DNA from 2 places in the Alteromonas naphthalenivorans genome. Region 2 is predicted to be linked to the other one. Evidence: predicted binding sites of a transcription regulator. Region 2 holds the regulator's gene; the other holds the start of a gene.
What was found. Region 2 encodes FNR, which switches genes on or off when oxygen is low (the NO sensors DNR and NnrR bind a similar motif). Its sites were predicted from a motif close to TTGATCTAGATCAA; they were not measured.
Positions count from the first base shown of each region.

Region 1: a site for FNR is predicted at 5,257-5,270, ahead of AMBT_RS05900 (PRC-barrel domain-containing protein). Genes of this name have one in related genera too.

Region 1 covers NC_015554.1:1,371,759-1,379,279, reverse strand. The annotation lists gene AMBT_RS05935 (EAL domain-containing protein) at 1-395, opposite strand, end outside; gene AMBT_RS05930 (ribonuclease J) at 508-1,815, opposite strand; gene AMBT_RS05925 (YceH family protein) at 1,982-2,629, shown strand; gene AMBT_RS05920 (DUF2789 domain-containing protein) at 2,626-2,856, opposite strand; gene AMBT_RS05915 (DUF2750 domain-containing protein) at 2,922-3,272, opposite strand; gene AMBT_RS05910 (LysR family transcriptional regulator) at 3,286-4,125, opposite strand; gene AMBT_RS22685 (hypothetical protein) at 4,254-4,421, opposite strand; gene AMBT_RS05905 (MaoP family protein) at 4,808-5,167, shown strand; gene AMBT_RS05900 (PRC-barrel domain-containing protein) at 5,437-6,180, shown strand; gene AMBT_RS05895 (ArsR/SmtB family transcription factor) at 6,251-6,586, opposite strand; gene AMBT_RS05890 (rhodanese-like domain-containing protein) at 6,773-7,123, shown strand; gene AMBT_RS05885 (LysR family transcriptional regulator) at 7,197-7,521, shown strand, end outside.
Region 2 covers NC_015554.1:1,861,373-1,868,893, reverse strand. The annotation lists gene AMBT_RS08050 (patatin-like phospholipase family protein) at 1-687, opposite strand, end outside; gene ttcA (tRNA 2-thiocytidine(32) synthetase TtcA) at 688-1,629, opposite strand; gene uspE (universal stress protein UspE) at 1,810-2,733, opposite strand; gene fnr (fumarate/nitrate reduction transcriptional regulator Fnr) at 2,831-3,571, opposite strand; gene AMBT_RS08030 (sulfite exporter TauE/SafE family protein) at 3,622-4,281, opposite strand; gene ccoS (cbb3-type cytochrome oxidase assembly protein CcoS) at 4,268-4,483, opposite strand; gene AMBT_RS08020 (heavy metal translocating P-type ATPase) at 4,485-6,887, opposite strand; gene AMBT_RS08015 (FixH family protein) at 6,887-7,366, opposite strand; gene ccoP (cytochrome-c oxidase, cbb3-type subunit III) at 7,504-7,521, opposite strand, start outside.

The DNA of each region.
Region 1 (7,521 bases), 490 kb from region 2:
AACCAATCTTCTTGAGTTGAAAAAGGCAACGCCACTTGTTTGGTGATGGCTTGGGTGTCGAAATCAAGACGGAAAACACCCGACGCGTACGTGCTTATCCATAATGCTTTGTCAGTTTCTAAACTAATTTTGTTTATAGATGCATTAACGAAAAGATCGTTCGGGCCTTTTATGATTTTTGTTCTAACGCCATCCCAACGTGCTACGCCGCCATCAGTGGCTATCCATACAAAGCCATCTGCATCTATCGCGATATCGTTGACAACGTCTTGTGGAAGCCCATTTTTAGTGGACAGCGATTGAAATACGGGATTTGAAAGACGGGGAGACTCAGCGTAGCTAACAGTGCTAACGAAACAAACAGCAAATAAAACTGAGATTAGGTACCAGCGCATGACAACTCGTTTGAATGAATCGTTATTATTATTTGTTATAGTGTATCAGAATGTTTGAGTAAATTGCAGCCAGTACCATTAAGTTACTGAGACTCGCTTCCGTTTAACTTCATTAGTCTTGTTGGACAGGAACTCGCCCAGTATTAATAACTTGCCGCCGAATACTTGGTTGAGGTGCTAGGCGATACAAATCACCGTTTTGCCCCACGTAGTGTTTTTTCACCCCACATTCTTTAGCTATCATCGCGTGGGCTTTTAAGTGAACCTCTTCACCGTGTACAGGAATAGCAATTTTAGGTTTTACCCAATGATACATGAGTTTAAGCTCTTCGGCGCACGGGTGACCGCTTGCATGAATGGGCAGTTGGCTGTCTTCGCTCATTATTACTTTAACACCTCTAGCACTAAGCACACTGTTTACTCGCTTAATACTGTCTTCGTTACCCGGTATAGCAATAGCAGAATAAATGACGGTATCGCCTTTATCTAACTGTAAATGGGGGTGGCTGTCGTTAGCCATTCGAGAAAGTGCTGTATTTTTCTCGCCCTGACTACCCGTTGCCACGGCAAGCACTTCATTTGGTGGTAAGTACCCTAAGTGAAACGCATCAGCTACTGGCAAATCTACTGGCCAAATGCCCTGTTGGCGGGCAATGCTGTACATATTGATGAGGGAACGACCGTACAGCGCGATGTAACGCCCGGTTTTTTGGGCAACCCTAGCAAGGGTAATTAGCCGCGCGATGTTACTGCCAAAACACGTAACGACTACCCTGCCCTGCAGAGGTTTAATAGTACTTAACAGACCGTCGTAGCAATTGCGTTCAGAGATGGAGAAACCCGGTTTTGTTGCGTTAGTAGAATCTCCCACCATGGCAAGAATATTCTCCTCCCCTAGGGCGCGATAGGTATTACTATCAAAGGGCTTACCGGTAATTGGCTGGGCGTCAATTTTCCAGTCGGCAGTATGTAAAACCGTGCCCGCCGATGTGGCTATTTTTAACGCATATGGTTCGGGCAACGAATGGGTTACCGATAACCAACTAACATCAAAGGGCCCTAGTGTCAGCGTTTGCTCAGAAGCTATCTCTACTATAGGTACTTTATTGATCAATTTTGTTTGTGCAAGTTTGCGGCGCAACACTTCGGCAGTAAAAGAGGTGGTATAAATGGGGCACTGAAAACGCGCCCACAGATAGGGCAATGCGCCCACGTGATCTTCATGCGCATGAGTGATAACAATACCGGCAATATTTTCTTTTTGTGCTGCAATGAAGGTGGGATCTGGTGCAACTACCCTATGATGGGTTTGCTTGTTTGTGCCAGAATAGCGATAAGGCGGAATAAGCGGTTCGTCGAATGATACCCCGCAATCTACCATTAACCACTTGCCGTCATGCCCATACAGGTTCAGGTTCATGCCTATTTCCCCAGTTCCCCCTAATGGTAAAAACCAAAGTTCCTCTTTTTTCGGCGTTATCAAACCTTAACCACTCCTTTAACTGCTTACAGGTTAGAATATAAAACTTCCATGAGAGTTGTTACTATACTTTCATACGTAAATACTTAAAGACCGAATATTTATCATGACCACGACGTTATCTGATATGGAAGCACGTGTTATTGGTGTATTACTTGAAAAGTCAGTGACTACGCCTGAACAATACCCTTTGTCGCTTAATGCACTCACCAATGGATGTAACCAAAAAAGTAACCGATTGCCCGTCACCCAGTTAACTGAAGACGAAGTCATTAAAATACTTGATGGATTGAAAAGTAAACGAATTGTTCAAGCTTCATCTGGCTATGGTAGCCGAGTAGACAAATATTCCCACCGTTTTTGCAATACTGAATTCGGTGACATAAAACTTAGCGACCACCAGCAAGCCATTATCACCGAACTTTTACTTCGAGGGCCGCAAACCCCTGGCGAATTGCGAGGGCGGTGCCAGCGATTAGCGCAATTTGCTGACATCAGTGACGTAGAGGCAACCATCAGCAGCTTACTTGCTTACCAGCCGGATGCGCTTATTTACTCATTACCAAGAGAGTCTGGTAAAAGAGAGATACGCTATAACCACACATTTTGTCAGCTAGGTGAGAACAACAGTGCCAGTGAAAGCACAGACGACAATACCGATACCGTTGAAACACTGAAGGCGGCTCTACTTCAAGTAAAAGCCACCCTTGCCGACCTAGAATCGAGAATTAATGATTTAGCATCAGGCGACTAGTGCAAACGTACGTTGAGTTGGTCAATAATTTCAGCCCAATCAGCGTCGTCTTCGATAGCCGTTTTCAAGAAATCCGCTTGGCTTTCAGACCAAAACGGCGCTTCGAAAATATGTTGGCTCTTATTTAAGCCTTTGTGCGTTTCAATAAAACTTTCTATCGCTTCATCGCTACTAGCTAGCCCTAACTGTTCAAACAAACTGCTCATAGTCGGTTGTTCAGTAAACATGGTAGCTCCTCTTCAATCATGATAATCCGTTAATATTGAAACGCTAGAAGCAAATGATGGGATCATTAAATTTGCTGTGCAAATTCCTCTGGTTCCATCACTTCGCCTTCTTCTCCTGGTACCGGACAAATCATAACCGTAAGATTGTCTTGTGTCATGCCGCCCACCCATTTGGTAAGAAAGTCTTTAGTTGAGATTTCCATCGCTTCACAGTCTGACCAATCTTCAGTTGCCCACAGCAAAGCAAGAGATGATTCTGGCCATACAGGAATGCCATCTTCATCGTCTGTTGTTAACATCACGCAACCATGTTCATCTTTAAGAATGAAAAGTTTGCCCGAAGTTTTAATTAGTTCAACGCTGGCTTCTAAGCGTTCGAACGCGTTCATTTGTAATAATGGGTGTTGAGTCGTCATAATTTTCTCTTTGCTATTTGGCTGGGTGTATGGCCGATACACTTGTAATTAAGGCTTCAAGCCCTACACGCCTAACTTGTTTCATGGTGTGAAGGTAAACTTTCATGGTGATACCTTCTAAAGGCTGTATTAGTGAAATTGCGATAGTTGGATCAAGTTGATTTACCGCTCCTTCAGGGAGTACAGCAACACCACCTTCATATTGTAGGTTATTAAGGGCTAAATTGAGTGAGTTCGTACGCAGTTTAGCATCACGAAGCTGAGGGTATAACGTCAGTAACAAATCTCTGGCTTTGCTACCCCAATCAATAGCGACAAACTCTGCCGCGTCTACCACATTACTACCTTCACCAATTCGGTATAACCCTAATTGGTTTTCTAGTAACACTTCACTTTTAACTTCTTCTGACTTGAGCGGCTCGGTTGAAAACGCCAAATCGGTTACCCGTTCGTGTAATTGACGAGACAGCCCATCAAGTGAGAGTACTTCTGCTTTAACAGACCAGTCTGGAAAGGTATTGTGAAGGTGACTTAAGGTGGTTGGCAGCATTAATTCACTGGCCAATTGCGTTGCCCCGCACACCACGTATTCAGAAGATTGAATTTGCAGTTCTTGCTTGGCTTCATTTAACGTGCTGCATAGCTGACGTGCATACGGCAACAGCTTTTCACCGGATTGGGTTAGCTGAATACTGTTGCGCTGGCGTATGAAAAGCGTGGTATGAAAGTATTCTTCTAGCAACTTGATCCGCGCACTTACCGCAGATTGCGTTAAATAGAGATTTTCAGCTGCTTTGCCAAAATGTCGGGTTTTTGCAACTTCAATAAATGTGGTGAGAAAGCGTATATCCATGCTTCTTACAAAACCGATAAATAAGTGATTGTAAACTGTCACAGATGATACGGCATGTAAACACAAAAGCACAGCAACGCACTGCTATAAAAGCAGTGCGTTGTATTTATTTTCAACTAAGAAGCGTATTAACTACCTTCGTGCATTAAACGGCGCTGTTTCTCTCGACGTTGAAAGTCACGATTTTGTTTGTTTTTTACGCTTTGGTGGCGCTTTGTGCCCACCTTCTTGGTGTGAAAGTCTTCCTCTTCTACCGAGTCCAATTCTTCACTTTGGTAACGATAGTCTTTACTCATGTCTATCTCTAGGTTATTGCCACGTCGTCATTATTGTCTTGGCACCAAAAATAGAAAACGAATTTTTATCATCGTTGCGACAATAATTTTTCATAGTGGGTTTCATCCACGTATTTCGCTTTATCCCCTCAATTTTCCTACGCCCAGCCTCTTCTTCCCCGCTGAATCCAAAAAACAAAAAATTGTATTTTATTCATTAACTTAAATAAAAAAGAAGAAAATACCTTTATAAAAACACACTTTTTACCTCCCATAAATTCGTACATATTTACACTTTTCATTTTCCAACAAAATTTTTTATTGATAAGGAAAAAATGTTTTGTTTTATGTTCTGATTCTTTTGTCTTAAAAGTTCGCTTGAAGACAACTCAATGCTGGGTACAACCATGAAAAATTTATCAATTCGCGTTTCTCAAAAACCTTTTATAGATAGACAAAAATTTCCTTATGGCTTTCGAAAATCTGGCGATTTCAGTATTGGTGAGGCAGATATACTAACCAGTTATGGAAAAACCCTGCTGGCACTGGAATGTGGAGAGTTAACACCAGAGTCGGATGATGAACGTCATTTTGTAGATTTTATTAGTGGTAAAGTGGATGCTGACAATACTATTGAGCGCACCTGGGCCAAGTATGTACGCTTATCTCGAGGCAAGAAGCACTTTTACACGTTGCATAGCACCGCTGCGAGTAATCAGTCAGACTACGATGAAGATTACAGTGATGAAGCATTTGACGTAGCGTAATTTTGCGTTCAATTTATGAGCAACCAGCTCGGTGGAAATCGGGCTGGTTGCTTTTACCTGTGATATTTCCCTCGCTTTTCACCGCTTTGTTGATCCATATCTAGATTGCGCGCGAACAAATCTTTGCATATTTGTAATGTTCTAACAGATGGTTCTATATTAATAACTTAGCTTTGTGAAATTGCTATTTTACGCAAACCACGCTGTTGAGAAGTAGTAGAACAATATCTAATGAATTACCCAAGCCTGAAGGCAAAGGAGGCGCAGCGATGATGGTGTCATATAAACAAATTAAACATTTTTCAATTCATGCTACCGATAAGGACATAGGCGGCGTACGAGACATACTTTTTGACGATAAAAATTTCGTCGTTAGATATGTAGTTGCCGATACGAATACATGGCTTCCCCTTAGCAGAAAAGTGGTGATATCACCCATTTCGGTCACCCGTGTTGATCAGGAAGAAGAAACCGTTGATGTTTCCATGACTGCAGACACGCTGAAAAACAGCCCATCAATTGACGAACATAAACCGGTTTCAAGAGAATTTGAAGAAACACTATTTCGTTACTTTGGCTATGGTTATTACTGGATTGGTCCTGGTGCGTGGGGCGATTTCGCTCATCCTGGTCAACTAGCCGATCCTGAGTTAGCGGCTATGGGTAAAGAAGAAATAGATAATAAACCTGAAAATCACTTACGGGCTTGCGGAGAAGTCAGTGGTTATGAAGTGGCTACCCAAGACGATAACGTTGGGCATATTAGCGATTTCGTGTTTGATACTAATAGCTGGCAGATTCAGTTGTTAGTGGTTGATACAAATAACTGGCTACCTGGTGGTAAAAAGCTTGCAGTACTGCCCTCTGACATCAAGAATATTGATTGGTCTTCTCACAATGTCTCTGTCGACCTAACACATGAGGGTTTGATGGCTAGACCGGAAGTTGATCTTGATAAATTGGATGACGCTGCATATGTAGAGGCATTGGTGGCAAACGCTAAACTTGTCTAGTTAGGTCGAAAATCTATTTAAGCTTTGGTGATTTACCGTTTGTTACTGAGCTAGATTCTAGCAAACTTAATTAATCGTTCTGAGCGCAAAAGAACTTGTGGAGCAAGCCAATAGTTTGCTTCACTCTTTCATCGGCTAATCGATAATAAATGGTTTGTCCAGCTCGGCGTGTGGCTACCATTTTAGATTCTCTCAATAGCGCTAAATGCTGTGAAATTACTGGCTGAGAAACATCTACATGGTCTAACATTTGAGTAACAGATAACTCTTTGTCCATTAAAGAACACAACACCATTAAACGGGTCTTATTTGCCAACTGCTTAAGATAGAGCTCAGCTTCCATTGTATATTGAGCCATTTCGCTCATGTTCACAGATAAATCATCAACGGCTAAATTATCAGTCATAACAACTCACTTATAAAGTTACGTAAATAGGCCACCACTCGCCACCTTATACTAAAGTATACTACTATGGCGGCGAACGCCAAAACTCAATGTCATTTTTTTATAAAAATATAATGAAAGTAGGTGGTAGAAAATATAGCGCTTTCCTTATATAGTAAACTCATCATTAATTTTCAAGGTGCTTTAATGTTAATCGATATCACTACGAGACTTGCCAATATCCCTTTTCCCCTTCGTTGTATAACAGCTAAAGAAGCGATGCAGGAAATATCTTCTAATCACGGTCTATTACTTGATGTTCGTGAACCCGCAGAGGCAGCATCTAGCCCTGTAGAAGCAGCATTAAATATTCCTCGTGGCGTACTTGAGATGAAAGTTATCGAAAAGTGTAAAGATGCCAAATTTCCAATCTATATTCATTGCGCCTCAGGCATTCGCGCCAAATTGGCTGCCGAACAGCTAATGAACATGGGGTATGAGAATGTGAGCGTGGTAACCTGTTCAATAGGCGATATTAAGCAAGCTACCGACGCATAAGCGCTGACAGCCTCTGGGAGCTTGTGGTATAACCCCTCTATACTGTGACAGAATAATCGATTAGAGCTCGCGGATGTTAAAATCTACATTAGAACAATGGCGCATGTTTAAGGCAGTGGTAGATGCTGGAGGCTTCAATCAAGCAGCCGCATTAGTGCACAAGAGCCAATCTAGTGTGCATCACGCGGTTCAAAAGTTAGAAAACGCCATTGGCGTTGTGTTGTTTGAAAACAGTGGGCGTAAGGTAAAGTTATCTCCTCAAGGGGAGTTAATGTATCGGCGAGCGGCGTTTGTATTAAATGAAGCGCAGAAATTAGAAGCGGTAGCGGCTAGTTTACAAGCAGGAACCGAAACCCTTCTTCGTATCGCCGTTGATATCATTTTCCCTTCCGATTTAC
Region 2 (7,521 bases):
ACTTTCAGTTTCCGTTTCTGCTTTTTCTTTACCATCAGGTGAGAACCACTGCTTAAGCACGTTTTGGCTTTTAGTGAAAAAGTCTTCGGTTTTTCTTTGGTTTTCTTCGTGATCGAGTCGTAATTTTTCAAGCCTAAGGGGCCTGAAGTCAGCATTAAGGTTCACGGCAATAACAAAGTCTGCACCAAGCTGACGACACAGGTTAACAGGCACTGGATTAACCACCGCGCCATCTACTAACCAACGATCGCCATGGGCGACTGGGGCAAATAGGGCAGGAATAGCACACGAAGCTTGAATGGTATTGCCAATCTCGCCGGAACTAAACACTACCTCACGACCTGTGTACAAATCGGTAGCCACAGAGGCGAACGGTTTTTCCATTGCTTCGTAGGTTGGGGCACAAAATTCGCTGGCAAGTTTATCAAACACTTTTCGCCCGCTAGCAATACCGCCCCTACGTAAACCAACGCCCATCAAAGCAAGTACCTGCCAATCTGACAAAGAACAAGACCACTCTTTAAGGCCTTCTAACTTACCACTAGCGTAAGCGGCACCAACATAGGCACCAATAGAGCAACCTGCCACCACGTCAATTTTAATACCCAGCTTTTCTAATGCTTGAATAATACCAATGTGGGTCCAACCTCTTGCGGCACCCGCACCTAATGCTAGACCAATTTTCATTTAGTTTGATTCCATCAAATTGATAACGTGAACCGTGTCGTCAGTAGGCTCACTGGGTGACTCGAAGCTGGGCGGATCGAAACCAATATCACCATCTTCAACCGGCCCGTTCTGTGTAGAGATGCCTTTAAAGTCGTGCAAATTCTTGTCGACCAAATGTGACGGCGCTACATTTTGAAGCGCACTAAACATTGACTCAATACGCCCAGGGAAACGGCGATCCCAATCTTGTAGCATGGCCTTTACGTTCTGACGCTGCAAATTTTCTTGAGACCCGCACAAGTTGCAAGGAATAATAGGAAATTCTACGGCATCAGAATAACGCTGAATGTCTTTTTCAGTACAATAAGCAAGGGGCCTTATGACAATGTGCTCACCATTATCGCTAACCAGCTTTGGTGGCATTGATTTAAGCTTACCGCCATGGAACATGTTTAAAAAGAAGGTTTCTAGCATGTCGTCACGGTGATGGCCAAGGGCAATTTTAGTGGCGCCTAGCTTTTTGGCCGTGCTGTATAAAATACCGCGACGTAATCGAGAACAAAGTGAGCACGTGGTTTTACCTTCAGGCACTTTATCCATAACAATAGAGTAGGTGTCTTCTTCTACAATTTTGTACTCTACACCTACACTTTCAAGGTATTCAGGAAGTACGTGCTCTGGAAATCCTGGCTGCTTTTGATCAAGGTTAACCGCAATAATGTCAAAATGAATTGGCGCAATGCGCTTTAAAAACATAAGAATATCAAGCATAGCGTAACTGTCTTTGCCGCCAGATAAGCACACCATGACTTTATCGTTGTTTTCAATCATGCCGAAATCAGCAATCGCTTTGCCTACATTTCGACGAAGTCGCTTTTGTAGCTTATTAAAGCTGTATTTTTGTTTGTTTTGAGACGCGGTTAACGGAGCGTCCGCACGGTTTGTGCCTGCACTGTTCATATCAATAGCTTTGTTACTGCGAAAAAAACCATTATACAGTAATCAAGTAAAATTGAATGTGCGAGGTTCAGATTTTTTAAATCTTGTTGGCCCTCTCTTCTAACAAAAAACAATAGCGTTTAAAGCTATAGCGCAAAGATAGCAAACAGTGCCGACAGGCTGTTTATGAACCTGTCTGAATTACCGTGAAAGGGGCGAAATAAAGCCGTCTGGTTTTATTGCCAGTACATCACACACAAGTTCATCAATAACATGTTCTGCGGTGTTACCTATGAGAGCCGCAGAAATACCTATTCTGCCAACCGTACCTATGATAACAAGTTCAGCGTCTATATCTTGGGCTATCTTTGGAATGACTTTTTCAGGAAGGCCTTCCTTCACATAACAGCGCTTACTATCGATAGCATACTTCTCGCTGTGTGTGTTCATCTCAAGTTCGTGATGATGCTTTACCGCGTTGTTGTAAGTGTCTGGGTCAAACTCAGGAACTTCAATAGCAATATTTAGCGGCGTAGCTGGGTAGCTGTTTACCAAATTTACGTTACCGCTGAGCAGCGCGGCATAATCGTTAGCAATCACCGTGATTTTGTCGTTAAGTAAGGCATGCTCGTCGTCTTCACTGCCTACATTTACCGCGGCAATAATTTCACCATTTTCAGGCCATTCATGATCTTTAACCAATAATACGGGGGAGGGACATTTTCTAAGTAGATGCCAGTCTGTAGGAGTAAAAATAACAGAAGCTAAATCGTCATGGCGCTTAGTTGCTTTTACCACTAAATCTATACTGTTGTCGATGACATAATGCACCACAGCTTCAAAGGCACGGTTGTTCCATTCCACAACTATATCTGTTTTAGAAAAACCTAAGTCGTCTAAAGTTTTTTTCAACCATCCAGCATGTTCTTTAGTGACCGCATCACGCATGGCTTCACGATCATCAGGGCTAAGCATGGTTGTCATATCGTAAGATAAGTCGTAAACCACCAGCATGGCGGTGACAGAGGCACCTGTCTTTTTGGCAAGTTCATATGCACGGCTAAGCGCAGGTTGGGTTTCTCTATCGGCTTCAATAACCGCTAAAATACGCTCATACTTAATCATAACCCCTCCAAACATAGTCAGAATTTTGGTTGCTACAATTTAAGTGTAATACCTATTTGCTATTACGTAACTTGTTTTAGATCAAAAGCTTTGAAGATTAGCTATTACAGGCGATATTAGGTGCAACCACAGACGTTAAACGTTGTGACATCTCATCAAAATCTAAAATAGTGATGAGTTTACCGTCCACTTGGATAATATTTTCTTTTTGAAAACGGCTTAACAGGCGGCTAATGGTCTCAATAGTTAGACCAAGATAGTTCCCAATTTCATTTCGAGTCATGGTTAGGTGAAATTCTTTATTTGAAAATCCACGTTCTTCGAAACGTTGAGAAAGCTGAGAGAGGAAATACAATAGACGTTCTTCCGCTGAGCGTTTATTAAGCAACATCATGAGATCATGATCTTGTTTAATTTCCGCACTCATAAAACTCATTATTTGATGTCTTAACTTAGGAAATTGAACCGACATTTCATCAAGCGTTTCATACGGTAATTCGCACACCATGGCGGTTTCTAATGCCTGAGCATAACTTTGGTGCTTATTTTCCCGTAAGGCATCGAAGCCGATAATATCGCCAGGGAAGTGAAAACCTGTAATCTGCTCTTCACCATCTGAATTGGTGACGAAAGACTTAAAAGAGCCCGTTCGTACTGCGTAAAGAGAGTTGAATTTATCTCCCGACTTTACCAGCAAATCACTCTTGTGAAGGGGTTTCTTTCGCTCAATAATATCATCTAAAGATTCAATCTCAGTCTTGTTTAGCGCAACGGGCAAACACAAGTGGCTGAAACTGCAATTTTGACAATGAATTGAGAATTGGCTTCCTTTGCTCATAGGTTCAAACTATAAATAGGGTCGACTTAATATTAATCTTACTCTTTTGTTTATGAAATTGCTGCATAAATTAAAAAGAGAGCGTAAATAGCCACTATTACGGAAAAGCATTGTCTTACCACGGGGTGCCTAAAACCAGCTATTAGGTACTGGCTACCTGCGCTTGCAGCTAACAAAGTGGGCAGAGTACCTAACCCAAAAAATAACATGATGGCAGCGCCGTCAACGGCCGACCCCGATGCTAATGACCACGTTAACGTGGAATAGACCAACCCGCAGGGTAGCCAGCCCCATATAAAACCATAGGGTAGTGCATAAACCGGGCTTTTGAATGGAAGAAATCGTTTAGATATTGGCTGAATAGCTTTAAATAAGCCGCGTCCCATAGCTTCAATATAATTCAAGCCTTGCCACCACTTTCCCAAATAACACGCTAATAGCAGCAGCATAACGCCACTAATCAAAGATAAAACGGGTTTAGCAATAGGCACAAACTCGGTGGCCATTTGGCCGACAGCGCCTGTAATAGCGCCGGCTAATGTGTAGCTGAGGATACGGCCAAAATTATAGGCAAGGGTGTAGGGTAATGCCGGTTCATTACTTGGCGTTACTGTGCGTAGTGCGGCAACAATACCACCGCACATACCCACACAATGCACGCCGCCAGCAATTCCAATGAAAAAAGCAGAGAATATATTAATCTCTGTCATCTGTTTCTTTGCGTTGTTGTAACTGCTTTCGCTGCTCGGCTAGCTTCTTTTCATCACCTGATAAATCATCATCAAACAAAATGCTGTAGCCCTGTCTATCAAGATCTTCAAACTGATTGGTTTTTACCGCCCAGAAAAAGATAACCAGTGCCAGCGCAACAATAATAATAGCGATGGGAATTAAGACGTAAATGATACTCATATTATTTACTTAATAACCTCGTTGAATTGGTGACCACAATAATACTACTCAGTGACATGCCAACCACGGCCATCCAGGGAGAGAGTAACCCCGACACTGCAAAGGGTAGAATGATAATATTGTAACCTACTGACCATGCAATATTTTGCTGAATTTTACGTTTTGCCTGTTTCGCCACAGAAAATAAGGTTGGCACCGATAGCAAGCTGTCTCCTAGCAAAATAACATCGGCGGCTGTTTTGGCCACATCTGTGGCGTTTCCTACCGCAACCGCCACATCTGCGCTAGCAAGAACAGGGGCATCGTTTATACCGTCGCCCATCATCATGACTTTGCGACCTTGCTTTTGCAAAGTATGCACCTGTGAATATTTTTGCTCCGGTGATAAGCCACCCTTTGCTAAGTTGATTGGTAAACTAGCAGTAAGTGCATCAACGTTTTTCTGTGTGTCGCCACTTAGCACCACTAATTGATGTTCATTCAGTGCGGTGAGTGTCGCTAAGGCATCTTGCCGCAAGCTATCATTTACGCAGAACGCGGCCATTAATACACCGTCGGCACACAAAAACACATTTGCCGGTATATCTACCTTTGAGGTGGTTGATAAATTACAAAATACGGCTGAACCCATAGTAAAAACTACGTTGTCTATCTCACCACTAATGCCGCCACCTGGTGTAACGGTAAATCCGTTCATGGTATTAGGCAGGGTTCTATGTTTTGACTTAACATTATCGTTGTCGAAGGCACGGGCAATAGGGTGCTCAGAACGAGACTCTAACAATGTAGTTAGCGCCATTACCTGCACTGGATCTACCCCTTTAGCAAACCAGCGCTGTTGCAATGAGAACTTACCTTCGGTCAGTGTGCCGGTTTTATCAAGGGCAATGGTATCAATATCGTTAAGTTGCTCTAAGGCGTCAGCACGCTTTAACAAAATGCCCTGACGATTCAGCTTCGCCATAGCGCAGGTTAACGCTGAAGGTGTGGCTAAGCCTAGCGCACAAGGGCAGGTTGCCACTAATACAGAGATGGTGATCCAAAAAGCATCTTCACTGCCCACAAACGACCAATAACTGTACGTTAAAGCCGATATCAGCAATACCGAGAACACAAAGTAACGGGAAAAGTTATCGGCAATCTGCGCAGCTTTTGGCTTGCTTGCCATGGCGCTAGCTTGTAAACGCACGATTTGATTGACCAAGGCATGCTTTAAGCTTTGGGTCACTTTAACCGTTAGTGTGCCATCTTGGTTTACTGTACCGCCGTAAACTACATGGCTGGCCGATTTACTGACGGGGTTAAATTCACCCGTTAACATAGACTCATCAACCGCAGCAGTGCCGTCTAGCACAATACCATCGACAGGGATGGTCTCACCGGGTTTCACTAGTACCACATCATTGGGCGCTAATTGCTTTGCAAGGATTTGAACGATACTGTCATCTTCTTCAATTTTAGCCGCTGAAACCGGAATGTATTGCATCATATTGGCTGAAATTTGCGCCGCACGGTGCCTGCTTCTATGTTCAAGGAATCGGCTTAACAGCAGTAGAAAGATAAACATGCATATGGATTCAAAATACACTTCACCTTGCTCAAGCAAAGTGGAACGTAAACCCGCAAAGTAGGTGCCAAATACCGCGAGGGTGACAGGCACATCCATATTCACGGTTTTTGCGCTTATTGCCTTTAATGCACTTAAATAGAACGCGCTTCCTGAATAAAGTACTACGGGGGTGGTAAGGGTGAGTGCAACCCAATAAAAGTATTGACGGGTTTCTTGTTCAATGGCACCAAACCAATCAAAATAAAGCCCTGCCATTAGCATCATCACCTGCATAGTCATGATGCCTGCCAAGCCTAACTTTTTAATAAACGATTTTTGCTCGCGTTTATAACTCGCTTCATGTTCATCTGGGTGAAACGGTGAGCCAACATACCCTATGCGTTTTAGTGTGGTGAGTATCTGGCTAAGTTTAATAACATCGGGTTCCCAGGTTATTAGTGCGCGACGCTCTTGAACGTTTACGGCGACTTGCGCAATACCTGATACTTTTGAAAGCTGCTTTTCAATCAGCCAACCGCACGCTGCACACGTTATGCCTTCAAGGGTTAGCTGTATTTGCTTGTGCTGTCCTTCGTCAAAAACAAACTCTTCTTGAAGGGCTGGGTCGTCATAAACGTTAAGCGCAGAAAGGCTTTCTAAGATACCATCGTCTGACTTTTGGGCTGGCTCAGTACGAAACTGATAATAATCTTCCAAGCCATTATCAACGATGGCTTGAGCAACAGCTTGGCAACCAGGGCAGCAGAGCTGCCTGGTTTCGCCTAATATTACTGCTTCATATTTGTGTGTTGCATCGTTAGGTAACGCGCAATGGTAACAAAGGTTTTCGCTCATTACGGATTAAACTTGATGGCGCCAGAGTAGGGAAGTTGCAGCGTATTTTGTACTTTCCAGCTGTCATCTACAGGAGAAAGCGAGACTTGCCATTTACCGGTTAAGTCCTTTTCCACAAAACCACGGTAAATACCATTAGCATCACGACTTAATAATACACTTGCATCACGCTCTTCGATGGTCACATGATAAAAATTCAATTTAAGGGCGTTTCCTTCTTGGGGAATACCTGAATGGAATTTTACTGCAATACTGCCATCAGTAATGGTTAACTCTGTTGTTATGTTTTTGCGTTTCGCGATGGCTTCTTTATCTAGCCGGGCATTAATGGCTTTACCTTCTTTGTAATAATCGTCTACTACTAAGCTGTCTTCGGTTGAAATAGCCAATTTCAATAACACGCCACCCATTACTAATGTAATTAGGGGAACCGCAATAAGGAACCAGGGCCAAAATTGTTTATACCAGGGTGTATTCATTAATTACATCAACTCGTTTACTACAGGAAAACCGGCGCGATAGGAAAAATAAGGCATCCAGTTGGAGAGGTGTATTTTCTCATAAAAAAAGCCCCGTGATAACGAGGCTTTTTAGCATTATTGTTGGTTATACGAATTTAGTCGTTAGAAAGACT